Regions from separate parts of the Effusibacillus consociatus genome, predicted to be linked through region 1. Evidence: riboswitches for the same ligand, from Rfam matches in the RefSeq annotation. Region 1 holds a riboswitch; each other region holds the start of a gene.
The links. A riboswitch is a leader RNA that binds a small molecule or an ion and turns the genes downstream of it on or off. The one in region 1 is predicted to bind cyclic di-GMP.
Positions count from the first base shown of each region.

Region 1 (7,910 bases):
GCATCAAGAATCATGGCCATGAATGAACACGGGGCTCGCATTTTAATCGTCGATGATGAACCCCAAATACGCAAGCTTCTGAAGGTAACCCTGCAAGCCCATCAGTATGCCATCTACGAAGCTTCAACAGGTGAGGAAGGCCTCGGGCAGGCTTCTAGAATCATTCCGGACTTGATCGTACTGGATCTCGGATTGCCTGACATGTCCGGCATGGATGTGCTTGGCCGCATCCGGGAATGGTCGAATGCGCCGGTCATTGTGCTAACGGTAAAAGATCGGGAGGAAGACAAGATCGCCGCATTAGACAGCGGCGCCGATGATTATGTGACCAAGCCGTTCGGAATGGGAGAACTGGTCGCCCGAATACGTGTCGCGCTGCGGCACATGGCCAAATCGACGAACGAGCCCCTCCTCCGGATCGGCGAGCTGACCATCGACTTGGCACAGCGAATCGTAGAACTGAAGGGAGAACGAATCAAGCTGACCCCAACAGAATATGATCTTCTGAAAGTTCTCGCCTCGAATGCCGGGAAGGTCGTCACGCAGCGTCAACTGCTCCAACAAGTGTGGGGCAGCAACCACAATGAGTCAGACAGCCATTACTTGAGGGTGTATATCGGACATCTTCGCAAAAAACTGGAGGAAGACTCGACCCAACCCAAGTTAATCGTGACGGAGCCGGGCATTGGCTATCGCTTCCTGTCCAGGGAATAACAGAATCGCTGACCCCGGCTGTGTAACGATTTCTTGTTTGGCCGTCCGAAAAATCTCTTCAAAACGACAGTGTTTGTTCCTACGGCTTTCAAAGAATATCATGACAGTTGCTGACGAGCAGATAAGCCTTTGTAGGTAGTCTGCGCATCGTTTTCAGTATCTGTGATTACTCATCTTCATTAAGTCGTGTAGCAAAGACGGTAGTCGATTACAGGTAGTCGATTACTGTCTTGGCCCCCCAAAAAACATGTGCTACAATCGTTCCTTTTGATAGTCGCCTTTTCGCCTTCCGTTTGTTCATGAATTAGCTGTTCGTAAGCATGTGCGAGCTGTATGACTTTTCAGCAAATCAGCCACGTTTTGCGTAATTCCCGTACAAAAAGCGCATAGTTTCGGACGCGCATCCAAAGCGTGAACAGAAAGTTGGCGCTATATTCGTGCTGAAACAGAAGTTAGATTTCGTCGTTGACGTCGATCTGCCTTTGACCTTTGCATTCCTTTTTGAACTCCCGACGTTCAGACTCCTCAGTCCTTTCACCGGAGAAAACTGCTTGTAAACAAACCACGATACGAGCAGAACAAGGATTGCGTAAAGGTAAGGTTTCCAATGAACTCACTACCTGCTTTTGATCAATAATTCGACAGCTTCCCGAATCAGTTACATGTGGACTCACTTATTTTTTAACAATGAAGGAAGTTATTTGAAGAAATGGAAATCAAGGCAACTAAATGGCAAGTGACTCTAGAGCGCATAAGCACTTCTCCATTTTGACTGGTGAACAAGAAGGGCTCACTGGTTTCTTTCAAAAACTCAGATACACGTAGGGTTTCAAGAACACATGTTTGGAAGGAGTTGGCGTTTTTTTGGCGAATCATTGGGTATAAAGAAGGATTTTGGCGCAAATAACGAAGGTTCATTAGGAAGGATGGAGTTTTATTTGTAGGTCCTCAGGCTGATCATCTTCCTTTCAAGATCATACAAACGAAAAGGCAAACTCATTGAAAAATGGGGGCGCAAAACTTCAGACCTAAGGATTTTATCTATGGTAGCTGGGTTGCCGAATTTGTTGCTTCCAAGCTCAAAGCTGCTCCAATTCGGGGTAGCTTCTTATTTTGATTCTCTAGCAAAGGGAGTAGCCTTGATGCCTAATATAGAACAATTGATTGTACAAAACGATTTTTATCATGTGTTTCAGACCATTTACGGGTTCCCGGGAAAGAGCATACTGGGTTACGAGGCCCTCATTCGCAGTAAATCCAATATGAATCCAGATCTTTTATTTCAGCACGCCATGGAACAAAACAAGTTGTTCGAAGTTGATTCTTTTTCTATTTTAGAGGCCATTTCAGCTTACTTCAACTCTCCGGGCTCACGAGAACATGGCCCGTTGTTTATCAACATTTTCCCTTCAACCTTGGTCTCGCCTTTATTTATCGACTTACTCGACACCCTTGTCAAGCAATTCGAGCCTTATAGAAATCAAATCGTGTTTGAGATTAATGAGTCCATTTATGAGGGCCTATTATGGAAAAGCGCTTCTTTCAAAGATGCCATCCGTTTGCTGCGTGAACTGAATTTCTTGATTGCCCTTGACGATGTAGGAGATGGAACAACTTCGTTTCGAAATATTCTGGACATCTCACCGGATTTCATAAAAATCGACCGATTCTTTTCAGCTGACTTGAGTACATCCAAGAAGAAGCAAAAAGTTGTCGCACTGTTTGTCGAGTACTGCAATGACGAGTCCAATCTGATTTTAGAAGGAATCGAAAAAGAGGAGGATTTCGAGACCGCGCTATCTTTGGGAATTAAGATGGGACAAGGCTATTTATTCGGGAAACCGAATCGGTTAACGTAAACGGTTGAATGTGAAGTCTCACCCGAACATGAAGGAGTAATCAAGATGCAGGACAAACTGAACTATTTCCGGAAAGCAATGCTCTCATTAAAAATTTCTGAATTTGAAGTTCCGCCTATGCAGGATTTATTGATCATCGGGAAAAAAGCGCCTATCGGGCCGGAAGCGGTGAAGCGAATGGCACAGGCGATATCACCGGAACAATTTACAATCGTTAAATTGGAGCACGCCAAAATTGAAGCGGTCTTAATTCGAAACTCCCTTCTCCAAATGCTGGATGAACATGTGCTGATGCAAATCATACTGGAAGAAGCAGATCGCTTGATCAGCGACAACATGGTTCTTCGTTCCGAATTGAAAATATCGGTATCGGTTCAGCGGGAGGTAGAGTTGCAATGAGGGTCGCGGAATTCATGTCATCCCCGGTCTACACGGTTTCATCGGAAAGAAGCGTCCAGTACGTTTCCGACATGATGAATGAACTTAAAATTGGTTCGCTGCTCGTCACGGATCATGGAACAATTGTAGGGATTATTACGTCGCGGGATCTCCGTTCTTCCCACCCCAATCGCATTGTGGCCGACGCGATGACCCCAAACCCGATCAGTATTTTGCCTGACCAATTCGCCTGGGATGCATTAGAAAAGATGGAAAAACATTCAATCGAGCGTTTGCTTGTCATTCATGAAGAACAGGCAATCGGGATCGTGACCCGAGAAACGCTTCAGATCAAACTGAACCAAATCGTTGATCCGCTAACGGGTATGTACCGTGCACCTTATATTCAACAAATCGGCGAACATTTTCTGAACCGTCGCCAACATTTCCATTTGCTCTTTATTGATCTCAATAACTTCGGTGAAATCAACAAATTGTATGGGCATCCAGTAGGGGACGATTTTCTTGTCGAGTTCTCCAATCGCTTGCGTACATTAACAAACGAACAGGATTATGTCTGCAGGTATGCGGGGGATGAGTTTATTGTGATTACATGCCGTAATGAGAACGATGCCTTGCAATTAGGAGATTCCCTATCCCAACCCATCGTCATTCAAAACGTTACATTGTCCGCATCGGTGGGAGTCGTCAACGGCTTTCTCGTACCTGACTTTTTTTCGCTGTCTTTTCGAGAACTGATCAGCAGAGCGAGTCTTCTATCCACTTCTTTGAAACAAAAATCTCTTGCATGATGGAGAATTCGACTTTTCGTCAAACTTGAGAGCGGTAAAAAGCGTCAAGCATTCTGTCACGCGTCCTAAGCATAAACAGAAGGTTGGCGCTATTATTTTTAAAACGGATGTTCATCCTACCAGAACGTGTCGACTGTCTTCGCGATTCAATCCTGCATATTTTTTTTCTCCCATTGTCTTCTGATCCAGGCCACACCGAATAGCGCCGCGGGAATGCAAACCAATACCGTCAATGCCGAAAAAATGATCGAAGTCGATAAAGCATGCGTCAACTCTTGCAGATTGGGCGCGACCCATACGCTCATTAACAGCAGCAAGAAGCCGACAGGGAATACGATCGGCTGGTATTCACGAAGGTTCATCCATTGAGCGGCGCCCATGGCCGTCACATAAAAGAAAACACATATTTTAACAAATGCGCCCAACACCCAGATAGCCATAAAAAGCGACTCCAGATGGGTAAAGAAATCGGCCAGGTTGATGTATCTGGCGACAATCAGGAAAGGATAGATATAATTTCCCGTTAGATCCCCCAATAGCAGCAGCGTAACCAGATTGGATGACACAAGCGTCACAATGACGGCCAGCAAAGTTATCGCCATGCTTTTTTTCACTTTTTCCGCACGGTTTGCAAATGGAATTAAAAACGACACGGTCAGAAATTCGCTGAACCATGCTTGCAAAACAACCGAACCGGAGAGGGAAGGCCCGATACCTTCTCCCATAATCGGCAGCATCTTCAGAATATGAAGATCCGGAAGCAGGGGGATGATTAGAAGCAGAAAGAGCAGCGCAAAAACAGGGATAAATACATCGGCAAATCTCGCGATGATTTCCACGCCGCTACGAACAACAATGGCACATACGAGCACCATGCTTCCGGTTACCACCAGCAACGGCGTTTGAACTAGGAACGCTCCGACTACAAATTCGCCGTATTCCCGCACAATGACGCCGCCCAAATACAAATAGTATAACAGAATAACTAGCCCGAACACTTTACCCAACCTTCGACCTAAAATGCGTTCGCCTGCCTGAACGAGATTCTCGCCCGGAAACAATCGGTGAATGCTCAGCGCAATCCAGATCGCAATAACCCCACTGAATGCCCACATCGGAGATATCCACAAATCCTGCTTGGCGAATTGATACGTAATCGCCGGCGTGCTTAAAATTGCCGTCGGAGTTACCGCCAAATAGATCATTTTCCCGATTTGCGGAGCGGATATTTTCCCTTTTTCAATCACCATTCACCCGCTCCTTTGCACGGTGAGCTTCTCCAGCAAGTTTACCAGAGGTTTGTAAATAACATCCATCCACTGCGTAGGACCCGGCATTTGGGGATCGAGAACAAGCAAGATCGCCAATATCGCGCCCAATCCGATTAAGGCGCCATAAGCCGTCTTCTCCCGCTTCGTACATGGCGAAAGATTACGCCAATCATGCAGGACCATCAAAGCCAACACCGCGGCAACGCCCAGCAATCCCCCCCATATCATGATCCAATCATCACCTCTGTTCCGGCTTGAATATGCTTTTGTTGGTCAAGCCGGGACGGACAACTTTGACCTTTGCCTGTACATTGACTTCCAGTTTGGAATATAGATTGTCCCAGCGATCCTTGTTTCGATTCCACTCCCTCGGATACTTCCGATAAAAGGCGTCCGCGAAATTGAAAATATCCGCTTTCATTTCTTTTTGCGCCCGTTCCAGCGCCATTTGAACGCGGCGTATGATATCGTCTTCCAGTTCGCGCTCCAACTCCCAGATATGGTCCGGTACCGAAAGATCCAGCTCCGACGTATTTTCAACGATGTCATCCTGGGTCTCGATCCGAACCGTGAGGCTCCATTTACTTCCTTTAATGTGCGGGATCAACTCCGTACGGCTTTTTAGCAATTGAAGCGACACAAGTCCCTTGCTTTCGGTTGGGAAAACAGTCACTGTCGCTTTTTTCACTTCGTTTCTCAACCACATGATTCCCCGCGTCTCGGCATCGTTCATGCGCCCGATCATCTTGCCGTTTTTCAGGACCGCCGTGCCGTTAATGTAAGCGAACGCAGTCTGTTTACCATCGCCAGGCTTGATTTCTACCCAGGGAATGACAGCCGCTCTGGCTCTTCCCGCCATCATCTCCGCCAGTTCTTTCATCGTAATATTCAGCCCGGTTTCATTTTCGGCCATTTTACGTAAAGCTTGCGAAACCGAGCGTTCAATCGGCGGATCAAGTTCCAGCACCTCTTTGGCGGGATTCTGACTGACGAAAACATTGGCCCGCTCCCTCGGAATCGGATGTCTCGTCAAAAATTCCATCGGTTCGGCAAGTCCGTCTTTCGCCAGCCGCTGACCGAATACGAACACTTCGTCCTGGCCCCAAAACACTTTGCGGCTTAATACCTGCTGCAAATGGGATTCCGCATCAGCCATTGATAAACCGCGTGAGGAACGAACGAACGACTTGCCGGAACCTCCGCCGGTGTCCGAAGAGATGCTTCCCGATTGATCGGAGGAAGAGGGCGATACCACATATTGCTTAACGGAGAGTTCCAGTTTTCGATCTTCCGTCAAGTCCATCCCGCCGGCGGTAAGAATCGCCAAATCGTTTATTTCGGTTCGGTCCCAACATCCGGACAGCAACACCGCCGAGGCAATCAGCCCCCCCATTAACGTCCTCTTTGCACCTGATTTCGTCAATCTCCTGTCTCCCCTTTATGCGGGCCCGGGCGTTGACCGTGGGGCTGCCTTCTGGGATTCCACGCCCCCGTCATGTGGGGACGTTTGGTCATGAGCCAGCGCGGAGCGCGCCAGAGCACATCGTTCAGGCTGCGCCACTGCATCGGGGCCAGGGGGGCCATATATGGAGCGCCGAACGAGCGCAGTTTGAACAGGTGATTCAGAATGAGGATGCCCCCCATAATCAATCCCAGTAGCCCAAGAAAGCCGGCAAGCACCATCATGGGGAACCGCAGCAGCCTGATGGCAATGCCGACGGTAAAACGGGGGGCCATAAACGACGCGACGCCCGTAATGGCCACAACCATTACCATCGGCGCAGAGACGATGCCGGCAGCAATGGCCGCCTGACCGATGACCAGCGCTCCGACAATGCTGACGGCGGTGCCGATTTGCTTCGGCAACCGCGCTCCGGCTTCGCGCAGCGCTTCAAACATCGATTCCATCAGCAGTGCCTCGATAATGGCGGGAAACGGGATTTGTTCCCGGGATCTCGCCATCGTAATCAACAGGGAGTGCGGTATCATTTCCTGATGGTAAGTAATAACCGCAACGTAAAAGGACGGCCCCAGCAAAGAGATCAAAAAGAACAAATAGCGCAGCCAGCGTATTGCCGTACCTACAACATACCGCTCGTAATAATCTTCCGGCGACTGCAGCAAGGAGTAAAAGGTGATCGGCGCAATCAGCACGCTGGGCGTACCGTCGATCAAAACGACGACGTGTCCTTCGAGCAAGTAAGCGCTCGCCACGTCCGGCCTTTCGGTGGAAAGCAACTGCGGGAACGGGGAGAACGGGTTGTCCTCGATCAGTTCTTCAATGTACACGCTCTCCAAAATGCCGTCGATCTCAATTCGTTGCAGACGGCTCGTTATTTCTTCCACCAAAGCAGGGGCTGCAACTCCCTCCAGGTAGGCGAGCGCAATCTTCGTGCTCGTATAAGTCCCCATGCTCATCGTGACGATTTTGAGATAAGGGGTTCGGATTTTGCGCCGCAACAGAGCCGTATTGGTGCGTAGCGACTCAATGAACCCTTCCCGAGGTCCTCGCAGAACCGTTTCGGCGGACGGCTCGTCGATGGCTCGTTTTTCCCATTTCGGCAAGCCGATCGCCAGTCCCTGGTGTTCACGTTCCATCAGCAATACGGGATTGCCGCCGGATATTTCTTCAAGCACCTTGGCTATCGTATCCACCAGCTTTATCGAAGAAACGGCAATTTTTCCGCGAATGTCTGCCAGCGTGTAATCCATAGGGAAATCCTGCTGCAGCGGAGCGAGCACATGTTGATCCACTTCTTCGATATGAGCAAGACCGTCGATATAAACGAGCACAGCCTCCATGCGGTTGCCTATGCAGAACTCGTGAAAAATCACGTCAGAACAACGGATATACAAGCGCTGAAGCGCCTTAACAT
Region 1 covers NZ_JBHSHC010000154.1:95,215-103,124, reverse strand. The annotation lists gene ACFO8Q_RS22585 (ATP-binding protein) at 1-26, shown strand, start outside; gene ACFO8Q_RS22580 (response regulator) at 13-714, shown strand; cyclic di-GMP riboswitch class I at 1,694-1,777, shown strand; gene ACFO8Q_RS22575 (EAL domain-containing protein) at 1,857-2,573, shown strand; gene ACFO8Q_RS22570 (hypothetical protein) at 2,619-2,972, shown strand; gene ACFO8Q_RS22565 (GGDEF domain-containing protein) at 2,969-3,763, shown strand; gene ACFO8Q_RS22560 (GerAB/ArcD/ProY family transporter) at 3,910-5,013, opposite strand; gene ACFO8Q_RS22555 (hypothetical protein) at 5,014-5,262, opposite strand; gene ACFO8Q_RS22550 (Ger(x)C family spore germination protein) at 5,273-6,457, opposite strand; gene ACFO8Q_RS22545 (spore germination protein) at 6,454-7,910, opposite strand, start outside.

Region 2 (7,910 bases), on a different contig from region 1:
TTCAGCATTATTCCACAATATGTACACAATGATAACGTCAATATTCGAACAGGCAATATTCGGTTTCACGGCGATGTGTTCATCCTGGGGAATGTGGAGGACGGCATGATTGTAGAGGCTGGGGGAAATTTGCATATACTGGGGAGAGTCTCGAATGCAACCGTTCGTACCGGCGGTGATTCGGTTATCAATGGAGCAGTGACAGGATCGACAATTATTTGCGGGTACTCCAATCTTGTGTGGGATAACATGCTCCCGCATTTTAAATCAACATATGAGTTAATCATTCAGTTAATCAATGCGATTCGGCAACTTGAATCAAACAAATCGTTTTCCCGCCAGGATATTGCCAAGATGGGATTGCAGCCCTTAATCAAACTTCTCACTGAAGTCAAGTTCAAAGAATTGCCTTCGCATATTCGTAAAATAAGCGGGTTTGCCAAAAACGACAAGGAAATCTTTGATTCTGAGATGCAACTGATTGTCGATTTTTTGGAAAAAGCTTTTCTCTATTTTCATCCCCTGGTTTCCGACTTGGGACAGATGGAATCGCTTGTTGCCCGAATGGAATCTATAATTTTCGCCGCTGAGTTTGACTCGAATAAAAAGATGAACATCAACGTACAAAGTCTGACAAACAGTAAAGTGATTTCTGCTTGGGATGTGGAAGTGGAGCGATTTTGTTATGGGTCGAATATTCAGGCAAAGGGGACAGTTCGGGTAAAGGAGCAACTGCGTGGAGGGCAAGTTGAAGCTGGGCATTTCGTAAAAGTAAAAGAGATTGGATCGATCAGTGGAAGTTCCGCAGTTGTTTGGGTTACAAATTCTGACGGGTATGTTCAGGCTGACCAGGTATGGCCTGATACGATGATCCGGATCGCTCAGCTGACCAAAAAGTTTATACATGAGGAATCATCTGTATTTATGAGAATAAATGACCAGGGCAGCCTGGTTCTTAGATAGGCTAGGGGGGAAAACAATGTTTCAAGCAAAAACGGCGATTGAAAACAAAAATCTGCAAATCGATCTGCAGGGCGCGTTGGACGTTAGCGGGGTGGATATTTTCGAGAGGATGATTGCTGAAATTGATTTGTCATCCGTTACTACCGTTCATATTGATTTCAATCAAGTCAATTTTATTGATTCAACCGGTATCGGTTCCATATTGAATCTGATTCGAATGCTGGATGAACATGAATTGATCTATGAAATTGTAAACGTCCAAGATGACATTCGTGAGATCTTTTCGATTATAGGGTTAGAGGACTTGATGGCGCATGGGGAACAATAGAGAATATTAATATTTTCCGTGAAAAATTTTACTTTATAAGAAGGAATTACAAATTAAATGTAGAAATGAATTAGAGCAAGGCGAAAAAGGCAAACTTCGGGAAACCGAAGGACGCAAAACTACAGGGGCTAAGGTAGGTGATCCTACTATGCCAGCCAGTTACCGAAAGGAGGATATCACGATGAAGAAGATTTCTTCTATCGTAACCCTCGCAGCACTGTCTGCGATGGCGCTTGCGACAATTATCGGCAAGCCTTGGTTCTAATTTTCCTCGCGGGGAGAACTGGGTGGATTACCCCCAGTTCTTTCTGTCTTATGTGAGGGGGAGTGTTAAAGATGACATATGTCGTCCTTGCCGGAATTGTTGCGGCTTTTCTATCAAAGCGAAATCCAATGACAATTCTTCATATAGAATTAAAAGCTCGTTATGTAATGATCGGAATTTTAGGCGTACAAATACTTCTGGCTATTATTGCAGCAAAAACGAATCAACAATACCCGATCATTCTAAACATTACCTTTTTGGGAATACTTGTGTGTTTGTTCTGGAATCGCCATCTGTCCGGGATAAAGTGGATACTTGGGGGAGCATCACTTAATTTTCTTGCACTCCTTCTGCACGGAGGACTAATGCCTGTATCGGCTGCTGCAATGAAAATATCAGGTTTGGACAACGCGGGGTTTGATGCTGATTCACGTCATTACCTCATGGAAGATACGGCTTTTTGGTGGTTAGGAGACTGGATACCATTTTTAACACCTGTTGGCACAAATTATGTTTGGAGCCCGGGTGATGTTTTAGTGGCGATAGGAATTTTTGTCTTCCTTGTAAGGAATTCGCAGAAGAGGAGTTATACCTCATGAGAGATCTGAATTGGTATACTGGTTCTCTTTTTTTGATAGGTATCTATGCTCTGTTCCATGCGATTTATATTCACCAAACTGACCACTGGCCGGTGCTTTTACTTATTACCGGTTTGATAGTTGTATTAGATCTTTTTCCGATTAAACTTCCAAGTGGCGATGAATACGCAGCGGGTACGATCGGAAGTCTGTTACTTCTGTATCACATTGGTTTAACCGCTTCAATTATTTCAATAACCATAAGCATATTTTTCGCGTTTTTGAAAAGATACCGCTCCGTTCGAAAGATCAATTGGTTTCGTTATTTTGTGACAATCGGAATGTATTTTATCTGTGCATCCATATCATCAGTCGTTATTCAGTTGACTGATGATTTAAGTATCTTTGTTTCCGTGTGGCTTACAGCCAGTACGTTCGACGTGCTAAACACGCTTTTATTAGCCGGAATTGGAAAATCTTTGATGGGTACACCTATCTTTCATCACTTTACGGACAAATTACGGGAGCTGATTGTACCGGTTTTTGTATGTGTGATCGTTATACCACGCTTTCTGTTTGTCCCTGATCTAACTCAGCTGGTAGTAGAACTGCTATATACTGCGTTTTTCCTTTTAATAATTATTTTCTTTTCTACCCAATTCATTAATCAAATTACGATACGGCAACACACTTCAAATGAATTCATACGCCTGCTGGAAAATCGAATAACTCCGTCCCTGGCGGGCCATGGGGCAAGAGTTGGCTTAATTTGCGACATGCTTATTGAGGATTTGGGGTATCCCAAAAACAAGAAACATAACCTCATTCAAATGGCAATAATCCATGATATCGGTAAATCCCTCTTGCCATCACACGTTTTTCGGAAAAGGGGAGCTCTGACTCTCTCTGAGGAAAAAGAGTATCAGAGTCATTGCGAAAAAGGGGCAGAGATTGTACGGTCCACCTTCCCAAATGACAAGTTTGCTGATTGGATTCTTTACCACCACGAACAGTGGGATGGGAAAGGGTTTCCAAGTGGACTGAAAGAAAACGACATTCCATTCGAGTCACGAATACTTTCTTTATGCAATCAACTTGACCATATTATGACCCGACACAGGGACGATACTACCGTTTATCAATTGCTCCAAGAGATGAGCGGAACGGTTTTGGATCCGCTGCTGACGGCAAAGATTGATATATCCACCATTTCTTATATTCGTGAAAATCTGTCGTATGAAAGTCACTCACAAATGGACGAATCGATTGAAACTAATGAAGATTCCCGGAATGAGGAGAAAAGTCATATTGGGAGATCATTTTTTCTGCAATATACCTCCGACAATCAACTGGCCAACCATGACAATGCTCTGCCCATAGATGAGGTTTCGAGATTGGCTAAACTTTCAAGAGAGACGAAACAGACATTTCATGAGACAATTGCCTATAATGAAAAGACAATGGAAATTCACTTTTATCCTTCGAACACTGAAGTTCTTATTTTTGTGCATGATTTAACCCCCATGCTCGAATATCGAATGAAAACAACCAGAAAAGTCTTGGAATCTTATCAAGATGTGATCCGAACGTTGTCTGACGAAAAGATCGTCCTATGTACGAGTGAAGCAGAGTTGAAGGGACATTTGGGCGAGTATATAGATTCGATGCAGGTGAACAGTGCCGCGGACGTTCCGATAAGCAGGAATTTTGTATCGAAGTACATCCCGGATTTTTTGAAGCCTCAATTTCATATGAAAATTATGCTGGCTGTAAGCGAAGGGGCTACGAATTTGATCAAACACGCTACAGATGGGGAGATCTCTCTTTATTCGAAAGAAAGTACTTTTCAGGTATTGATTTCGGACAAGGGCTCCGGGATCCTTTTGCACGAAATTCCCAAGACACTTTTGGTCTCCGGGTACAGCAGTAAACGTTCGTTGGGAAAGGGATTTTCGGTTATGAGCAAGTCCGCGCACAAGGTCACAGTGTACACATCAACAAGAGGGACCAGCATACTCATGGAGTTTTCTCATGAATCTTCCGAGATCAAGAAGGATCTAATTTCCTGATATGACTATGACAGAACACTTTCGATCACTTATTCAAAATTCATGGGATATCATTCTAGTGCTGGACGCCGATGGTACAATTCGGTATGTAGGCCCCTCGATTGAGAGAATTTTGGGTTATAAGCCGGAAGATCTGATTAACCAAAATGTCTTTAAACTGGCTGAATTCTATTATCCGCACAAACATACCGTATTTCGAGAAATTGTCAATGAAGCTCTCAGCAGTTCAAATACTAGCATTGTAACAGAATGTTGGTTGCGACACTGTGACGGTTCCAGGCGATACTTTGAGGTCATCGGCCAGAATCTGTTAGATCAGCCGAGTATCTCGGGTATTGTCTTGAATTTGCATGATATTACAGAGCGTAAGCGGGTGGAAAAGGAATTGTCTATGGCGCTTCATACTGCGCTTGAGGCCTCACGTGTCAAATCTCAATTCCTGACCATGGTCAGTCATGAGATTCGGACTCCACTGACCGCCATTATCGGGATAGCCGAGGTGCTCAAGGAGACTCCGCTTACTTTGGAGCAGCAGAAATATGTGAATGTGTTGGAAACAGCGGGAAATACGCTCTTGATTCTCGTGAATGATATTCTGGATTTTTCCAAAGTCGAGAGCGGGACCCTTTCACTGGATCAGGTTCATTTTGATATTCGGGAACTGGTGGAAAAAGCGATTGCAGCAGCAGCTGTACGTGCGGGGGAGAAGGGGTTGACACTGACTGTCGAAATTATGCCGGACGTGCCTTCCGGTATAATGGGTGATCCAGGGCGCTTAACCCAAATTCTCTTGAATATCCTGGAAAATGCGATCAAGTTCACCGAAAGAGGCGAAGTTGTGCTGCGTATAAAGAATAATCCGGACGCCAAAGATGACGAGGGGCTCTTGTTTTCAATATCAGATACGGGTATCGGTATCTCTGAGGAAAAGCTGAATACTATTTTTGACAGCTTTACACAAGTTGATTCTTCCATCAGACGCAAGTATGGAGGAACTGGGCTTGGGCTAGCCATTTCCAGTCGACTTGTAAACTTAATGGGGGGGCGGATGTGGGTAGAAAGTACACAAGGAATTGGCAGTACCTTTTACTTCACGATAAAATTCGGGAGTCCATCAATGGATGATCCGTACATAATACAGGGGGGCAAACGATGAGAATACTTATCGTTGATGACTCGGAAGTAAATCAGCTCGTACTGCAAGCTATCTTGGAAAAAGCAGGATACACAGAGTTAATTGCTGTGGATTCGGCAAATGAAGCTTTTAACCAACTTGGAATGGATAATCCGTCAAATGTTTCTCCGGAAATTGATCTGATTTTAATGGATATTATGATGCCCGAAATAGACGGTATTGAAGCGTGCCGACAAATTAAAGCAAATCAACGACTCCGGGATATTCCTATTATTATGGTAACGGCTTTGACCGAGACAACGGACTTGGAGGCGGCTTTTGCTGCGGGGGCGATGGATTATATCACGAAACCTTTTAAGAAGCTTGAGCTTCTGGCTCGGGTGCGTTCGGCATTAGCGCTGAAACATGAACTGGATCGGCGAAAAATTCGTGAGCAAAAGCTGCTGAAAGATCTGTGCCTGGCAAAAAGGGTCCAACAAAGTGTGCTTAGTCGTCCAATAAGCAATCCTCGGATCGAAATCGCTGCAGCGTATGTTCCCTCACAGGAACTTTCCGGTGATATGTACTATTGGTGTGACATTGATCAACACCGTTACGGTATTCTGTTACTTGATGTAGTGGGACATGGCGTTTCCGCTTCGCTTATCAGCATGTCCGTGCGTTCATTATTACGAGGGTTGATTACCAGACTGGTTGATCCGGTCCGGGTAGTGCGGGAATTGAATCGTCATATCCATAATTTGTTCGGGAAAGATAAAAAGTTGTCATTTCAATATTTTACCGCGATTTATGTGATGATTGACACTCAAAAGCGAGAGATTGAATATGTGAATGCCGGCCACCCGCCGGGGTTGATCCTTCAACAGGACCAGACTGTTCTCAGCCTGGATCGGAGCAGCGTTCCGATCGGATTTCGGGCGGAGATGCCCGTAGAGAAACGTACACTCTCTTATTCAAAGCCGTTAAAAATAATTCTATACACAGATGGGCTGATCGAAGTGCCCGGGAAATCAATTTTGGCAAGTATTCAGAATTTAAAGGATTTCTTGCGTCACAATCAACACATGGAGAATCAATCGTTAATTGAACGTGTTATAGCCGATCGGGAACAAAGAGAAGACCTGATAGATGATATCTGTTTGATTTCAATTACGATTCATGACTGATTCTTGTATAATTCTTCGCTCCCCGGTCATTGTATGACTAGGGTGATATTCCGTGAAAAAATGGATTTCTACATGGATGGTACTGCTAATGTGCATGAGTACGGCAGGTATCGTACAAGCGAACCAAATCGAACAGGAAAAAGAAGTCACAATCTACCGCATCCGAATTACGGACAAAGAATTGAACCCGAACATCATTCAAGTTCGTCAAGGAAAACCCTTTCGGTTGGAAATCAGAAACACCGGCAAGAAGCCTCACAACTTCACCTTGCCTGAGCTGAATATCTATTCTTATAATTTACGGTCGGGTGAACGGATGAAGCTGCAGATGCAAATTGATCGACGAGGCAGCTACAAGTTTTACTCGGATGCTCCCGGGGAGCCGGAAACGGATCTAACAGGCAAACTGGTTGTGTGGTAGATCTTTCCAATGCGTTTTCACCCCCCGCACCCTTCATGAATCGACAAACCGCCTGAACTTGGCGTGTGCACCTCTACAGGGACGCTCCGGATAGAAGCGTATTTTATAGTATAATAAAGTAAAATGTTGGATTGCCGGAGGAATGACAGACATGAATGAACACCCTCTGACTGGAGGCCTTGCTCGAATTCGGGCTGCGTACTCAGGACTCTCACCGAAATTTCAGGCAGTTGCTGCTCATATTCTTGAGAATCCCCGAGACGTGGTGCACTTGTCAATTAATCAGCTCGCGGAGGTAACCGGCTGTGCAGAGGCCACGATCTTCAGGCTCTGCAAACAACTGGGGTTCAGAGGCTATCAGGATTTGAAAATCGCCTTGGCGCAAGAAGTGGTAGAGCAGCCGCTGCAAAATATTCATGAGGAAATAAGCCAGGATGACGACATGATGACGATTGCTTCAAAAGTGTTCCAGGCAAACGTTGTCGGTTTGACCGATACACTTCATGTGCTTGAGCCGGAATCTTTACATGAAGCGATCGCTTTATTAAAAGAGGCGAAACGAGTTGAGTTTTATGGAACCGGCGGTTCTGGCGCAATGGCGTTGGACGCTTACCATAAGTTCATGCGCACCGGAATCTCATGCATCGCCCATACCGATTCCCATTTGCAGATTATGTCGGCACGGCTGCTCGGAGAAGGTGGTGTCGTGATCGGGTTCTCTCATTCCGGCAGCAACAAGGACATTTTGGCTGCATGTAAGGTGGCGAAAGAGTCAGGCGCGAAAACCATTGCCATCACCAGCTACCGCAAGTCCCCGCTGAGCCAGCTGGCAGATGTAACTCTTTACACTTCAACCCGTGAAACCTCTTTTCGAACAGAAGCGATGTCAGCACGCATAGCCCAGTTGAGCATTATCGACACGCTTTATATTGGACTTTCGTTATTCCGGCAGGAAGAAACGCTGCAAAATCTGCAAAAGATCCGT
Region 2 covers NZ_JBHSHC010000096.1:51,855-59,764, forward strand. The annotation lists gene ACFO8Q_RS11715 (flagellar assembly protein A) at 1-963, shown strand, start outside; gene ACFO8Q_RS11720 (STAS domain-containing protein) at 980-1,291, shown strand; cyclic di-GMP riboswitch class I at 1,370-1,458, shown strand; gene ACFO8Q_RS11725 (DUF5317 domain-containing protein) at 1,628-2,155, shown strand; gene ACFO8Q_RS11730 (HD domain-containing phosphohydrolase) at 2,152-4,203, shown strand; gene ACFO8Q_RS11735 (PAS domain-containing hybrid sensor histidine kinase/response regulator) at 4,211-5,359, shown strand; gene ACFO8Q_RS11740 (PP2C family protein-serine/threonine phosphatase) at 5,356-6,504, shown strand; gene ACFO8Q_RS11745 (cupredoxin domain-containing protein) at 6,557-6,925, shown strand; gene ACFO8Q_RS11750 (MurR/RpiR family transcriptional regulator) at 7,068-7,910, shown strand, end outside.
Region 2: it holds a riboswitch for cyclic di-GMP, as region 1 does, so the genes downstream of both, ACFO8Q_RS11725 (DUF5317 domain-containing protein) here and ACFO8Q_RS22575 (EAL domain-containing protein) in region 1, are expected to answer to the same signal.

Region 3 (7,910 bases), on a different contig from region 1:
CTAATGATTCGTCCCAGTTTTCTTGAAGTTCGATAGCACTTTCAACAAGGTTCTGAAGTGATTTCAAAGTTTTTGTTTTCAATTCTTCACTCACCTTATTTAAGTATTCTATACGTATAGATATTATATTGACGTATAGAAAGTATATTTCCAATAAATGCAAACTTGCTTGTCCAATCAATTTTTTTGAGGGCCACGTAGAAGGAAAGAAAATGAAAAGGCAGCCGATTATGGCTGCCAGATATCTTCGATTCTCAGCTGCAGGACTTTAGCTATTCGAAAGGCTACGTCAAGAGTCGGGATAACGGAACCAGTCGCTATCCGGCTCAGATGTGCTTCTCCCAAGCCAAGTTCCTTAGCGAAATCCTTTTGTTTTATTTTTCTTTCCTTTAGGATCAATTTGAGTCGACATTTCACTTCTTTTACCTTCAATCTGAACTGTGATTTTTTTATAATCTGTCCAAATTCCGTATGAGTAATCAATCGTTTGGCGGATGAGGGGAACTAAAAAGCCCCGGTTATCAGCCGGGGATGCCAGAACGAATGGTCTGAATGATTGATGCGCTCATACCCTTTGGTTCTCTCATGAAACATTGGCTCGCTCACACTCTTTGGTTCTCTCATGGTTCCTGGCTCATTAATCTTTCACTCAGGAAAATAATTGGGAGGCGCAATCAGATGTACATGTCCTAGGTGTTCAATCGCATACGGTTTTGGTGGTTGTTCACCATAACGATGTTTGTAAGCATATTCATGCCAATGCGACAAGAAAAGTTTGACAGCCCATCTCTGTGCCCGCTGGTCAATATGGGCAGGTGGCAGCCTGCCTTTGGAATACCACTTGAACGCTTCCGTATCGTTACGGATATTGAATTTTTTTAGCTTCTGTTTAGCTAATTCTGCGTAGTCTCCTGCTTCATTTTTCTGCTGTTCATACAGTTTCCGTTTTTTATAGAGATGTCCATAAATGTCTTTTGGGTTATTGCTCACCTTCACGAAACTCTGGCCAATGATCCACGAGAGTCTCTTTAACTTCGCATTCCAAGGACGCTTATGACCCGCCTTCCACTCCGTTGTCGGATCAAGACCGGCAAATCGCCAAATATGGCCCACCGTGGGTGCTTTTTCGATGTCGATATGAGCAAGGAGTCCGGCAGCGATTACAGGCCCAATTCCTGTTATTGATTTGCTCCAACGTCCAACTGCGTCTGCATTCGTATAGACATCCAGCATCTTTCTGATATTGTTCTCTAAATCCTTCATATTTTTGAACATCCATTCGATTACAGGGTTAGACTTTCCGGATTTAACAATTTCGCGCACTTGATTTGCTGCCCGTTTTCGATGTTCCTGAATCTGATAATAGCTATCCACTAAATATCTCAGATCACTTGGTGTCAGGGTCTGTGCGGCATCAAGTAAATCACGGTTTATCTTTTGGATTGGCTCAATCTTTTCCGCCCCTCGTATCCCTCTGTCAAAATCGAGGACCATTCCCCCCGCACCCTTCTTAAGTAAGATAGCAGCCACTCGCTTCTCCCATTATTTTTATTCCATTCCATTGCCTAAGGTTCCAAAGGGGAGAGTTAACAGTGAGCCGATTGGTTGCATAAGATATCTTACATAGACGGACTGGTGGCATGTCGGCCATAGTCTAGAACAATTATCGAACTATTTCATAACATAACAGTGAGATATGATAGCAAAAACTAACTGAATCAAGGATACATGAATTCTTTTCGTCTCAAAGGAAAAGTCGCTCAAAAATTTGAGCAACCGGCAGTGCAATCAGCTGATACGATCGTAATTTTTAATTGGGTGCTGTTTTATCATGTCGATAAACCTTGGATCAGGGATACTATACTCTTCAGGTAAAGCAGAGAGTATTTTTCCCCAAACCTCGGAATCAACTGGAACTTGTGAGGTCTCAACCGCTTGAAATGAAAACAGGGAATCGATAGAAAATTTACCATCCTTATTGTCAGTGTCCCGGGATTCCTTGCGTTCTTGGTTACTAGAATCTGACAAAGCATTTTCCCCCTTGGTGTGTTCAATTGTTTTTCCATAAACCGTCAGAGTTCTTTTCATCATAGTATCTAAAGACCACTGGATCTCTCCGCATTCTTTTGCGGTCTTCGCCAGAATTTCGCGGAGGGAAGCATCATTCAGAAGTCTTTTTAGATTTATATAGATTGAGTCACTCTGTCCTGCAGAGGAGATTAGACCAGTTTTTTCATGCAGGACCATTTCAGGGATGCCGCCAGCATCCGTAACTATAACCGGTGTTCCGGAGACTTGGGCCTCCATGACTGCATAAGGAAGATTATCCTGTATGCTGGGAAGAACAAAGATATCGGCTTGTTTTAACAACGCGGGAACATCATTTCGGTCTCCAAGAAAAAGCACATGATCATTTAGTTTCAAGGTGTTTCTCTGTAATTCCAATTCACTTCGTGACGGACCATCCCCTATCAACCAACAAACCCATTCATTTTCCTCAACCTTCAATCTTGCCAGGGCATTCAACAGATCTGTGTGTCCTTTGACAGGGGAAAGTCGGGCAACACAAGCAATGATTTTCTTTTTTGAACCTGTCTGTATGTCTGCAGATTTCTCCATCTTTTTTTTAAAAGAGTGTATGTTGATGCCATATGGAATCACAATCAGGTGGTCAGACGATAGGCCGCAGTCTGAAACCAACTGATTTTTAAGCCAGTTTGAAGGTACGATGGCAATGCGACTCGACCTTGTGCCCAAATATTCCTGCAAAATACTGTACTGCCAAGTTATATCGCCTACTTGTTTGATCATTCCGTATAAGAGAAATTCTTTTGTAAAACACCCATGAATAGTAGCAACCAGAGGAATATGTTTTGGTTTGACACGTGACAGAGCTAATGTGGCAACAATATCCTGGGTATGAATGAGATCATAATTGTGCAGCTTGCAAAAAGCGGCAGCAAGTTCAAAGCTGTAGCGTTCCATTTCCATTTGCTTAATCCAGGGATCAAGTTCCGGATAATACTGATTGTGAAAATTGCCCATTTTTTCAGAGACTACATCCCAAATTTGTTGTTTTTCGATAAATCGATTCAGATTTGGCATGTGATAGTGCAGATAACTTGGATGATGCCCGAATACGTCCACTTCATGCCCCAAACGTTCCAATTCTTCCTTAAGCTGATATACGTATCCGGATAAGCCACCTGTATGAGGAAGAGTCCAATAGGTCGCCAACAATATTTTCATGTCAAGCTTCCTCCTTTTGCAGAGGAGCTGACGATAGTTTGTAAAATTTGTTGTAGATATTCAATGTGTTTTCAATCATTTTTGTTAAAGACCATTGTTTCTCTCCAAACAGTTTTGCATTTTTTGCAAGAGTCTTACGCAGCAGTTCATCATCAAGTACCTTAATCAGATTTCGGTATAAGGGTTCGCTTTGTCCAACAGGAGAGAGCAAACCCGTTTTGCCATGGGCAACCACTTCGGTTATTCCTCCGGCTTCCGTTGCAAGAATGGGTTTACCGGCAATTTGAGCCTCAATAACCGCATAACTTAAACTTTCCTGCAGACTTGACAGAACGAAAATATCGGCCTCATTCAATAAAGAGGGAACATCGTCCCGATTTCCAAGAAAGATTACATTGTCAGAAATCTTTAGATGTCGGCTTAATTCCTCCAACTCGGTCCGTAACGGTCCGTCACCTATTAACCAGCACACCCAATCATTTCTTTCTTTTTTAAGTTTCCCAAGTGCCTCCAACAAGTAAATATGACCCTTTTCGGGGGACAGTCTGGCAGTGCAAGCAATGATATATTTGTCCGGGGGATTCAACATGCTCTCCGTATTTTTCATTCTGTTTCGAAACAATTCCGTATCCATGCCATTATAGACTACTGTCAAATGATGATCGGGAATACCGAACTTTCTTTTTAAATAATTTTTGAACCAAACTGAAGGCACAATGGTAATATTACTGGATGTGATACCGTAATATTCTTGAGCAATACCGTAATGGTAGGACAACGTATTTTTGCCCCGTATCATGTGTTTATCCATGTATTCATCCAGCAGACATCCATGTATAGTGGCGATTAGCGGTGTGTTCCCCGGTTTTACTCGGGATAGAGCTGTCGTGGCGATTATATCTTGTGTATGAATTAAGTCATATTTGCGCAAATTAAAATAACTTGAAGCCAGTTCCAAACTGTAACGTTCGATCTCTCTTTCGTTGATCCACGGATCCATGTCAGATATCTGCCGTAAAAAAAAGCTGGTTATCTTCGGCCTAACCACACCTCTTACTATTGTTGCTTCAAGGATATCCCCTTGATTTAGAATGTAGTAATTTTCAGAGTGTGGATCACGCGCCAAAATATCTGCTTCGTGCCCCGAACGTCTAAGCCCCCGTGTTAACTGTTCAACATAGTTCCAAAGCCCTCCGACAGAGGGGAGGAGAAAAGAGCTGGCTATTAAAATTTTCAACTTTTACACCCCTTCCCGTTGGCCAAAATGGACTTTCATACAGCAGCAAATTTTTTGATTTATTATATTCAACGGGGTTTTAAGGGGACTAGGCTACTAACTCCATAGGCGATTAAACGCTCGTATCCTTTGGTACTCTCATTAGAATTCTGGCTAACGGCCGGACCTTACTTTAAATTATTCACGGAGGTTTTTTGTGTGACCTCGCAAGGAGTTTTGCACAATTCGTCGAAATCCGACAGGAATATCATCAGCAATAAGCGAACTAATGAGTAAGGGGGAGCAATACCTGAATTGCAATCGAATGACCATATTATCTTGAAATAATCGAATTGATCCTATAAACTGGCTGTATATACAATCATATGGCAAGCGAAGAATGATCACTTGTATTTGGGCACTTGGGTGATCTGGAGCAACTAGTGCAACCGGCCAGTTCATAGGAATTCTGTGAATTGGCTTTTTGATTTTGAATAAGCAGCGGCAGGCGAGGTGCGGCATGCAGCAGGAATCCATACCGAAGGATTTAAAACCGACATTATTATTTGCTATGTTGTATAATGAAACACTTGAATTAGCTGTTCAGCCTATCGTAAATCTTCACACAGGCAAAGTGGAGGCCGTTGAAATATTAAGCCGTGCTCCCGGAGGCGTGCTCTTTCCTGACGAGATGTTTCGGTTGGCCCGCCAGTACGGGGTACTGCAACAACTCACCTTGTTATCCTGCAAGAAGCTTATTCAAAGCGTCGAGATTTTGAAGCCGTTTATCCCAAAAGGGATCTTCTTCAATATGGAAGCGGATGTCTCTATCGAAACGCTGGAGCAGGCAGTCAAATTATTGGATTCCATAGGAGAAGCCCAAGTAGTCTTGGAAGTTACCGAGCATATGCCTTCAGGTTTTGCGTGGCGTTCGTTTGCAGATAAGGAAGGTTTTGCGATTGCCATGGATGATTTGGGAAAAGGCAATTCGAATATGGTGGAATTGATGATCATGAAGCCTCATTTTGTAAAGATTTGCATGGAAATTGTAGTCAATCTTCACAAAACCGGAACAAAGATCATTATGATTGAAAACTTTAAGAAAATCGGTGATGATTTGAATATGCAGGTGATTGCAGAAGGAATCGAAACCCCGGAGGATTTGAAAAAACTGCGTGAGATGGGAATTGAATATGGGCAGGGTTATTATTTTTCCCGTCCTTGCGCCATTGATAAAGTTCCTGTTGAAGACTGGAAAAGAGGATTCGGGCACAAAATCGTTTAGAAGTGATTGCTAACTTTTGAAAAAGGATACCCCGGGTGTCCTTTTTCTTTTATACTGGTAGAGGTGAATAAATTTTGATGCAACTCTAGCGAATCTTTATAATAGAAGCTAGGTAAATAAACAGGGAGTGGGGTCGAACATGGAACAGTTTAAAGAAAGCATGCTTAAGCTCATTATTGATACTTCTACGAACTTGCCGACCGATGTCAGACAAATGATTGCTGCTGCTCGCGTGCGGGAGGAAATGGGGACTCGGTCTGCCCTGGCTCTTTCTACCATTGCGAAAAACATCAAAATGGCGGAGGAAGAGGAAGGCCCGATTTGTCAGGATACCGGTATGCCGACATTCCATATTCACTGTCCGGTTGGAGCCAATCAAATCGAGATGAAAAAAGCAATTCTTCAAGCGATAGCGGAAGCGACCAAGCTCGGGAAGCTGCGTCCCAACTCGGTGGATTCGTTAACAGGCAAAAATTCTGGCGATAATCTGGGACCGGGTACGCCTGTAATTCATTTTGAACAATGGGAAAAGGATTACATTGATGTGCGTTTGATTCTTAAAGGCGGAGGTTGTGAGAACAAAAACATCCAATACTCCTTGCCTTGTGAACTCGAAGGTTTAGGAAAAGCCGGACGGGATCTGGACGGTATTCGAAAATGCATTATGCACGCTGTTTATCAGGCTCAAGGACAGGGTTGTTCTGCCGGTTTTATCGGAGTAGGCATTGGCGGTGACCGTACATCCGGATATGCACTCGCGAAAGAACAATTATTCCGTAAAGTGAATGATGTAAACCCTAACGAGGATCTTCGCAAGCTGGAAGAATACGTGATGGAAAATGCAAACAAGCTGTCCATCGGAACTATGGGATTTGGCGGAAACGTATCCCTTTTAGGCTGCAAAGTAGGTGTTATGAACCGTCTTCCAGCCTCATTCTTTGTTTCTGTAGCGTATAACTGTTGGGCGTTCAGACGTCAAGGGGTTGTGATTAACCCAACTACAGGGGCAATCGAGAACTGGATCTATAAGGAGGATCTGGCTGAAGAGACTGTTGTGGAAGAAGTGGCCGCTTCCAACGAGAGCCGTCAAGTGGTTCTTCAGGCACCAATTACGGAAGAACAAATTCGCAGTCTCAAAGTCGGAGATGTGGTGATTATCAACGGTGCGATGCACACTGGTCGGGATGCATTCCATAAGTACATGATGGATCATGATTCTCCGGTGGATTTAAACGGCGGTATCATCTATCACTGCGGTCCCGTTATGCTCAAAGATGAGAATGGAAAATGGCATGTTAAAGCAGCAGGGCCTACGACATCCATTCGGGAAGAGCCTTACCAAGCGGATATTATTAAGAAATTTGGACTCCGGGCTGTTATCGGAAAAGGCGGTATGGGAGCCAAGACATTGGCCGGACTGAAAGAACATGGTGCCGTTTACCTGAATGCGATTGGCGGAGCTGCCCAATATTATGCAAAATGTGTAAAAGACGTCGAGGGTGTTCACTTCTTGGAAGAATTCGGTATACCGGAAGCAATGTGGCATTTGCAGGTAGAAGGATTCGCTGCGATTGTGACCATGGATTCCCACGGGAATTCTCTGCATGCTGATGTAGAGGAAGAATCTCTGAAAAAGCTGTCTGATTTTAAAGAACCGGTTTTTGTGTAACTTTTATTATTGGGTCCCCGCCGAAGCACTCGGTGATTCTTCGAAGGATTCGCGTCACTTCGGTGGGTGCCATTGGAGTTGTAGAAATGCGAAAAGTAGGTACTCTCACAAGTGCACTCACCCTGATAGTTCTGGGAACACTCTTGTTGATTGACCAGGTTGCACATCTGGCCATTGTTTCCCAGATCCTGCCTTTCTGGCCGGTGGTGATTTTAGGGTTGGGAGCGGAACTTTTGTGGAGTCTATATTGTGTTAAAAAACAAAAGATCTATGAAGATATTCGAGTCGACGCCCGGAGTATAGCACTTCTGTGTCTCGTTGGTATCTTTTCGATCGCACTGTATTCCCAGCAAAGTATGGGGATGGTGCAATCGAGCCTCCTGAATGTTCGTGATGCATTGTCTGACAAGACGATTGAGCTGCCAGAGGCCTCATTTGATGCCAAAGATGTCCAGCGCCTCGAGATCTATAGCCGAACAGGAACAATTAAG
Region 3 covers NZ_JBHSHC010000120.1:5,934-13,843, forward strand. The annotation lists gene ACFO8Q_RS17940 (hypothetical protein) at 1-82, opposite strand, end outside; gene ACFO8Q_RS17945 (helix-turn-helix transcriptional regulator) at 229-417, opposite strand; gene tas (TIGR-Tas system RNA-guided endonuclease) at 646-1,530, opposite strand; gene ACFO8Q_RS17955 (glycosyltransferase family 4 protein) at 1,789-3,249, opposite strand; gene ACFO8Q_RS17960 (glycosyltransferase family 4 protein) at 3,251-4,486, opposite strand; cyclic di-GMP riboswitch class II at 4,845-4,929, shown strand; gene ACFO8Q_RS17965 (EAL domain-containing protein) at 4,986-5,750, shown strand; gene ACFO8Q_RS17970 (fumarate hydratase) at 5,890-7,419, shown strand; gene ACFO8Q_RS17975 (DUF4097 family beta strand repeat-containing protein) at 7,506-7,910, shown strand, end outside.
Region 3: it holds a riboswitch for cyclic di-GMP, as region 1 does, so the genes downstream of both, ACFO8Q_RS17965 (EAL domain-containing protein) here and ACFO8Q_RS22575 (EAL domain-containing protein) in region 1, are expected to answer to the same signal.

Region 4 (7,910 bases), on a different contig from region 1:
GGCATGGTTTCAAACCTGATGTACACGGTGAGAATCCGTGAATCAGCCAGCAGGTTGGGGTCAATAGCAATATTTGTTGATACAAACGAGGAAATGATCAGTAAGATCCGGGAGATACATCCCTCTCTGCTGATTTTTGATCTGACCGCGGTGCAACCGGGATGGGATGAGACCGTGAAAATCGCGAAAGCAGAGGGCATTCCTGTCATCGCATACGGACCGCATGTGGATACGGCAGCCCGCGAAGAAGCAATTCAGGCGGGGTGTGATCAAGTATTTGCAAACTCGAAATTTACGCTGGATTTGCCGAATATACTCGAAAACGCTTTTAAAAAGGTCTAATGAAAAACCAGTATCGGAAGGAAGGGTTCTCCGGTACTGGTTTTTTGTTAAGAGTATTCAAGGGGCGGGATGGTGGATCCCGGTACAGATCATTTCACCTGCTTGCGTGTTCGTGATTTTGTACTGCACACCCTGCGGAATGTACATAACCGATCCGGTTTCTACGTCTATTGTTTCTTCCTGACCGTTGTTCAGATGGAATTGCCCCTGACCCTGGAGGACAATGAAGACTTCGTCTCCCCCTTTCGGAGTCTGATATCCCATGGTTTGACCCGCTTTAAAATAATAGGTGTTGGCGGTCAAATCTTGACCTGTGAAGTTGTTGAGTTTTGTGACGGATTGATCGTCGAATACAGCATGTTGAAAAACCGTTTCTGCCTTGGACATGGAATCACCTCAAATTGAAGTCTGGAAGCGGGATTAGGGGGAAATTATCTCGATTTGGGGCCCGCAAAGGACTCCGGAATAATTTACGGGTACCCAGCAAAGTGTCGGTTACTTTGCTGGGTAGATTTATATTACACCGATAATGGGAAACCTATACGATATTGCCGATTACAGTGATGTTTTGGGGGCTCAATGGGGGATCGGGTCACCAGCCATAGGGTCCATTTACATGTAATATTATCCGTTGGTGAAGGAGACACTTTTAACAGTTTAGAACTAGGAGGAGAACAGAGATGGAAAGACCACCGAACATTCAATTGACTTCCCCCGGAACTTGCAAACCTTTGGACTCAATATATGAATGACAGTATGGAAATCTGTATTGGAAAAACCGCCTACAGCACAAGACCGGAAGGCACTAGCTAGAGTTTAATCAATGAGAGAAAATAAAGCTGCTCCACTTATCATCAAGGAGTGGCTTTTTGTAATTTCTAAAATGGTGAGGTTGTAGGTGATTTGAAGAGGTGGAGTTATGGGAGCGATCCCCGACCATATACGGGAAGGCTTGGATATTCTGTTTGTCGGGTATAACCCGAGTATTCGTTCGGGGGAAACCGGACACCATTATGCGAACCCGAATAATCGGTTCTATACCATTTTGCATCAAGCCGGGTTAACCCCGCGCAAATATCGTCCGGAAGAGGATGCCACCCTGTTGGAACTCGGATACGGTTTCACCAACATTGTGGCACGACCTACCCGTACGGCCGCCGAGATCACCAAAGAGGAGTACGCCGAAGGGAGAGACATACTTCGTGCAAAAATCGCCCGGTTCCGCCCCAAGGTTGTCTGCTTTGTCGGCAAAGGGGTGTATGAGGAATACAGCGGGCGGCGCAATGTCAATTGGGGAGTGCAAGAGGAACCCGTTATCCCGGGAGTCATCGAGTTTGTCGCCCCGTCTTCCAGCGGTTTGGTACGGATGAAACTAAGTGATGTGGCGGCGATTTTTCGGGATTTGAAGGAACTTGTCGAATCAATCCCGAAGTAATAAACTATCGTACATATTCACGAATCCCTTCTGAAAAGGAAACTGGTTTGATATCGAATGTTTCATAAAATTCACTTGGGTCGCAGGTGTTACCTTCCAACAGCATTGTGAGTTGTGGGCGGGTAATCGGGAAGAACGGAAATCGTTCCATCATTGTAATGACCGGCCACATGATCGGGAGCGGCGCATGGAATTTCGGCCTTCTTTTGCCCACGGCTGATGCGATTTCATCAATCATTTCGTTGTAGCTGTAAGATCGGGTTCCCCCGACTTCATAAGCCTGCCCTATCGTGTCAAGGCGGGACAACGACTTAACGAATCCCTCCGCAACATTTGCAAGGGAAACCGGCTGCAGGCGGTATTCCCCCGTACCGATCACGGGGACAACCGGAGTCTTTCGGATCATGTCAGCGAGCATGTTCACAAACTCATCTTTTGGGCCAAAGATCACAGAGGGCCGAAAAATGGTCCAATCCAGTCCCGACTCTTTTACAATCTGTTCGGCGAGGCCTTTTGTATGGGAGTAACCAGACCTGGATCCCACACGGGCGCCCAGTGCGCTCATATGTACAAAGCGGCGAATGGAAAGTTTTTGGGCCGTTTTTATCATGTTGTCGGTAGCTGTAGTATGGAGTTTGTCAAATGTGATCCCGCGATTCGGAAATTCCCGAATGATTCCGACCAGATGAATCACGGCATCACATCCAGTCATTCCTTTCTCCAGACTGGATGGATCCAGCACATCACCTTGTACGACGGTTATGAGTTTGGCAGAATGGGGAGAAAGGTCAAGCTTTGTTGCAGAACCTGGGCGGACCAGGCACACCAACTCATGACCCTGTTCAAGACAGGCTTGCAGGATCGCGCTTCCCACATATCCGGTACCGCCGGTAAGGAATATTCGCATGGTGAGTGACCTCCAGTTTTTTCTAAATGGAATCATTTTCATTATACCGTTTTTCGAAAGGTATTTCCTGCGATCGAGGAATCGCGAAAGGAAGCAGGCGGAAAAACGTTGGGAATCTTAGGAGCGGGAGTGATCGGTTCTGATTGGATCGCTTCGAATTGGAGAAGGTTGAGTGAGGAGGTTACGAATGGAACGTATTTTGATGGTTTCGTATTTCGCACCGCCCATTCTGTCTGCGGAATCTATTTTAGTGGGAAAAATTCTCCCCGAATTGGCCCGTCACTATCAAATTGAGCTGGTGGCGGTCGGAGACGATGTCGATTTTCGCAAGGATGAAACGCTGGCCGGATTGATGTCCTCGGAGAATATCGAGATATACCGCTACAACAACCCAAAACCGCATAACAAACTGGTTCGTCGTTTGTACCAGAAGAGTACCTCCATTTTTCAGGATGTGAATGAAAAGTGGATGCAGCAGGTCCTCTTGCGCCATAAGCTGAAATGGCCTTATAAGCTGATCTATTCCCGCTCGATGCCGGGGATCAGCCATCTGGTGGCGCATGCATTTAAACGGAAGCTGGATATCCCATGGGTGGCCCAGTTCAGTGATCCGTGGGCGCATAATCCTTACCATCGTTATCCGCTCGCCTGGATGCACAAGGTGGAAGAACAGAATGAAGCCAAAGCGATTCGCACTGCGGACCGGCTGATTTTCCCGACAGTGGAGATTCGAGACTTAGTGGCTTCTTATTATCCGGACACAGATGTGAAAGGCATGTCGGTAGTGCTTCCGCATTATTATGTGGAAGGATTTTATCAATTGGCAGCAGGAACTTCTGACGGCTCTGAGAAAGTAAAGGCCGCGCGGACGGAGGATTCCCGTGTCATCATTTCCTATATCGGGGATTTTTACGGATTGCGCACCCCCGAACCGCTCCTTCAGGCACTGGAGATAGTGGAGCAAAAAGCCCCGGACGTGACGTCTTCGATCCATCTCAAGATCGTTGGGAATGTCGAGTGGAGATTCCAACCGCTCTTTGAAACCTATGAACCGAGATTTAGTGCGACAGTTGAGCGTGTGGGACAAGTCCCTTATCTGCAAAGTCTGGCGGAGATGAAGAAAAGCGACATTTTGCTGCTGATCGATGCGGCAAGCGATGTGAATATTTTTCTTCCCTCCAAGTTAATTGATTATTTCGGTGCACGAAAGCCGATTATGGGAATAACGTCCGAACAAGGAACCACCGGTTCCCTGATTCGCAACTATGGGTTTCCCGTGGTAGATCCGCGGGATTCCGAACGGATTGCGTCCGAGCTGATTCGAATGGTTCGGGAATGTGAACAGTATCGGCAGCGTGCCGAAACAAACGATACAGACATGTTTACAGCAAAATCGGTGGCTGATGAGTTGGCCCGACTGTTTGAAAACACAAGTAAAGCATAAAGTCGATTGGTGAAAATGGGAAAGGACGAGAGCGATGTTTGTCGGATGGAAAGAGGAGGATTTTGCCGTATTTGAAGTGGAAGGACTTGAACCAAGAATGGAAGCGCTGAAAGCGCGGGTTCGTCCGAAATTTGAAGCGATCGGGAGCGCTTTGGCGCCTGATTTATCCGCCCGCTATGGGGAAGAATTTTATGTTCATGTTGCAAAGCACGCCAGACGGAAAACAAATCCGCCGAATGATTCTTGGGTGAGCTTTGCAACCAATCCGCGAGGGTATAAAATGATGCCCCATTTTCAGGTGGGAATGTGGGCCACACATGCATTTGTGCAATTCGCCATTATCTACGAATGTGTCAACAAGAAAGAGTTCGGGGAACAGTTGGCCCGTGAATGGTCTTCGTTAAAACGGGAAATTCCGGAGCATATGCTTTGGTATGACGATCACATCAAGCCAAAATCGGTGCCCCATCCGGAAATGGATGAAAAGATCGACATCTTTACCAAAAAACTGATTCAAAACAAAAACGGTGAACTGCTGGTAGGAATCGAGATTCCGAAAGCACAAGCGATTGCGATGTCGGGAGAGGCGTTTCTGGATAAAGCACGGAAAACAATGTTTGAACTAGGTCCCCTTTATACATTATTACAACGTTGATGCTATTATTTTGTGGGTCCCCATTAAAGTACTCGGAATAAGCTACGAAGCTTCCCGTCACTTTAATGGGCGATATTACGGAGGTAGGGAAATGCAATTCACGAGAGAAGATGCCTGGAAGCTTCTGAATGAGTATACCAAGAGTCAAAGTTTGCTCAAACACGCGCTGGCGGTTGAAACCTCCATGCGGGCCTATGCGGAGAAATACGGGGAAGATGTGGAGAAGTGGGGAATCGTTGGACTCCTGCATGATTTTGATTATGAGAAATACCCGACTCCCGAAGAGCATCCGTTTAAGGGCTGTGAAATACTTCGGACACTGGGGTATCCGGAAGACGTAGTTCACGCGGTTCTGTCCCATGCTGAGTACAGCGGTGTTGCAAGAGAATCACTTATGGACAAGACTTTGTTTGCAGTCGATGAGTTGTCCGGTTTCGTGACAGCTGTTGCATTGGTGCGGCCAAGCAAAAGCGTCTTGGATGTGGATGTGAAAGCGGTAAAGAAGAAGTTGAAAGATAAAGCTTTCGCAAAAGGGGTCTCGCGGGATGATGTGTTCAAGGGAGCCGAAGAACTCGGAGTTGACCTGGACGAGCATATCCAGTTTGTGATTCGGGCCCTGCAAGGAAGGGCGGATGAATTAGGATTGCGTGGGATGGCACAAGAAGCATAACAGGTATTTGGATTCATTGTTGTCGAAATGCGTCGAACTCCCTCAAGGCACCGGGACTTTTGACGCATTTTTAATTTTGTTAGAGGAATTTAGTTTGCGGCTGTAGTAACAATTAAATGTAAACTTGTGATCGTTAAGTAATCATTTTTGAAGAGAGGGTTTGACACTAACACTTTTGACTCTAACGCTGATGAAAAGGGCAAAATCGTCGAAAGGCGATGACGCAAAGCTGCGGGCCTAAGGGAAGGGAATTTCGCTTCTTATGGCAGCCGAGCCGCCACAGTGGTAGCACACCTTCGTGTCTGCCCTGGAGGCAGATTTTTAACAAAAAATGGGGTGTGTCAAATGAGTTTTCAGATCCCTGTGCACTCAGTTTCGGTCGGGTATGACGCTCAAACGTCGTTCGATTCGTTGTTTGCGGAGGTGCTCGATTGCTTAAAGCGGGAGCAAGAGTCCATTCTTGAGCTTCTGGTTCTGTTTGAATCCATGAAACAGCAAGTTCTGGAATTGGCCGAGAAGCGGGCAGGCGGACTGAATGCCTCTTCGGTTCGCGCTTACCCGTACAAACAAGCTTTGGCAGAACTTGAGCAGGAATTGCTGGAAGCAAGTGATTTAAAAGGGGATGCGAGAAGCACGTTATTTTTACTCTTGTCTATGGCATATTACCGGATTGGAAGTTTACTGCAGGCCCGGAACATGGCCATGATTGCCCGTAGTGAATACAGTCGCTGCGGAGTCGAACAGAAAATCGCGTTTGCAGATTTGTTGATTGCGATCTGCTCGCTCGAACTTACTCAATATGAACAAGCGGCCGACCGGTGTGTGCTCGCACTGGCCGAGTCTACACTCTCAGATGATCCGATCGGAATAGCCCAGATTTGGCAGGTTTATGCGAGAATCCTGTATAAGCAGGGGCGAACTGAAGAATCAGTGGCTGCCCTGGTGATGGCAAGTGAAATCTATCGTGAGCAGGGGGCGGCAGCTAAGCAGGTGAAAACGCTGCTTGAATTGTCTCTCGTATTAATTGGACATGACGATTTGCACGGAGCGGTTTACCGTTCGAAACAAGCGTTGATGATCTGTCATCAAAGGCAGCTGCAAGCTTTGGAAATAGAAGTTTTGGATGTGCTGGCTCATTTGTTTCTCAAGATGGGACGAACGGTGGAAGTGGAAGGCTGCCGACAGAGAATTTATCGCCTAATGGGAACAGAAGGATAAGTCGGGTTCTGGTGACCCGATTTTTTTACAAAAAGTTTCAAGTTGAAAAGAAGGAATCTTCCCGCTTGATAAAGAAATACAATTTATAGAATTAAGCGATTTTTCACAAGAGTATGTGAAGTGGGGGATCACGATGGAAATACAAGAAGAACTGGACATTATGAATCTGACAATGACAGAAGTTTTTGAGCAAACATGTAAGCGCTTTCCTGAACGTAATGCAGTTTGTTTTTACGGTCAGGAACTCAACTACCAGACTTTATTCGGGTACGCGAGCCGGTTTGCCGCAGGTCTTTCTGAAGCCGGAATTCAAAAAGGAGACCGGGTGGCGATTATGCTGCCAAATTGTCCCCAATACGTAATCGCTTATTATGGAGTTTTAATGGCGGGTGGGATCGTGGTCCAAGTCAACCCGATGTCGGTTGAACGGGAGATTGAGCATTATCTGAGTGATTCCGGTGCCAAGGCGATGGTCGCTTACGGTCCTTTACTGCCGCGAATTGCCGGCGCTCCAAGTTCGGCCAATCTGGTGAAAAAGGTAGTTGTTGAACTTCCGCCTGCAAACAACACCTATGAAGACGGTTCAGTCGGTTTTGAAGCGTTCCTGGCAGGAGCCTCTTCACCCGCTCCGCAAGTCACCCTGTCTCCCGAAGATCTGGCAGTTCTACAATATACGGGAGGTACTACCGGACGTTCGAAAGGAGCCATGCTCACCCACCGGAACCTGGTGGTAAATGCTTATCAAAGTTTTATGCTGACGGGGAATAACGGAGAACCCGAACGGATGCTAACGGTGATTCCACTGTTCCATGTATACGCGATGACAGTTGCGATGAATGCGGCAATTTACTCGGGTTCACAATTAATCCTGCTTCCCCGCTTTGATCTGGAAGAAGTGCTGCAAACGATAAAAGAGACGAAACCAACCATTTTCCCGGGTGTCCCTACGATGTATATCGCTCTCAATTCACATCCGAAGGCACAGGAGTATGGAATTTCTGCGATCCGTCTTTGTTTGAGCGGTTCTGCTCCAATGCCGGTTGAAGCGATGCGTGAATTTGAGGAAAAGACACAGGGAACGATCATGGAAGGATACGGATTGTCCGAAGCATCGCCCGTTACCCATTTCAATCCGATTGAAAAACGGAAGCCAGGATCGATCGGAACTCCGATTCTTTTTACGAAAGCAAAGATTGTGGATTTGGGCGACGGAACCACAGAACTTCCCCCAAATGAAGT
Region 4 covers NZ_JBHSHC010000080.1:22,403-30,312, reverse strand. The annotation lists gene ACFO8Q_RS09715 (response regulator) at 1-342, shown strand, start outside; gene ACFO8Q_RS09710 (cupin domain-containing protein) at 400-729, opposite strand; gene ACFO8Q_RS09705 (mismatch-specific DNA-glycosylase) at 1,262-1,777, shown strand; gene ACFO8Q_RS09700 (complex I NDUFA9 subunit family protein) at 1,782-2,684, opposite strand; gene ACFO8Q_RS09695 (glycosyltransferase family protein) at 2,872-4,128, shown strand; gene ACFO8Q_RS09690 (YktB family protein) at 4,163-4,783, shown strand; gene ACFO8Q_RS09685 (HD domain-containing protein) at 4,875-5,453, shown strand; cyclic di-GMP riboswitch class I at 5,642-5,735, shown strand; gene ACFO8Q_RS09680 (hypothetical protein) at 5,799-6,671, shown strand; gene ACFO8Q_RS09675 (long-chain-fatty-acid--CoA ligase) at 6,805-7,910, shown strand, end outside.
Region 4: it holds a riboswitch for cyclic di-GMP, as region 1 does, so the genes downstream of both, ACFO8Q_RS09680 (hypothetical protein) here and ACFO8Q_RS22575 (EAL domain-containing protein) in region 1, are expected to answer to the same signal.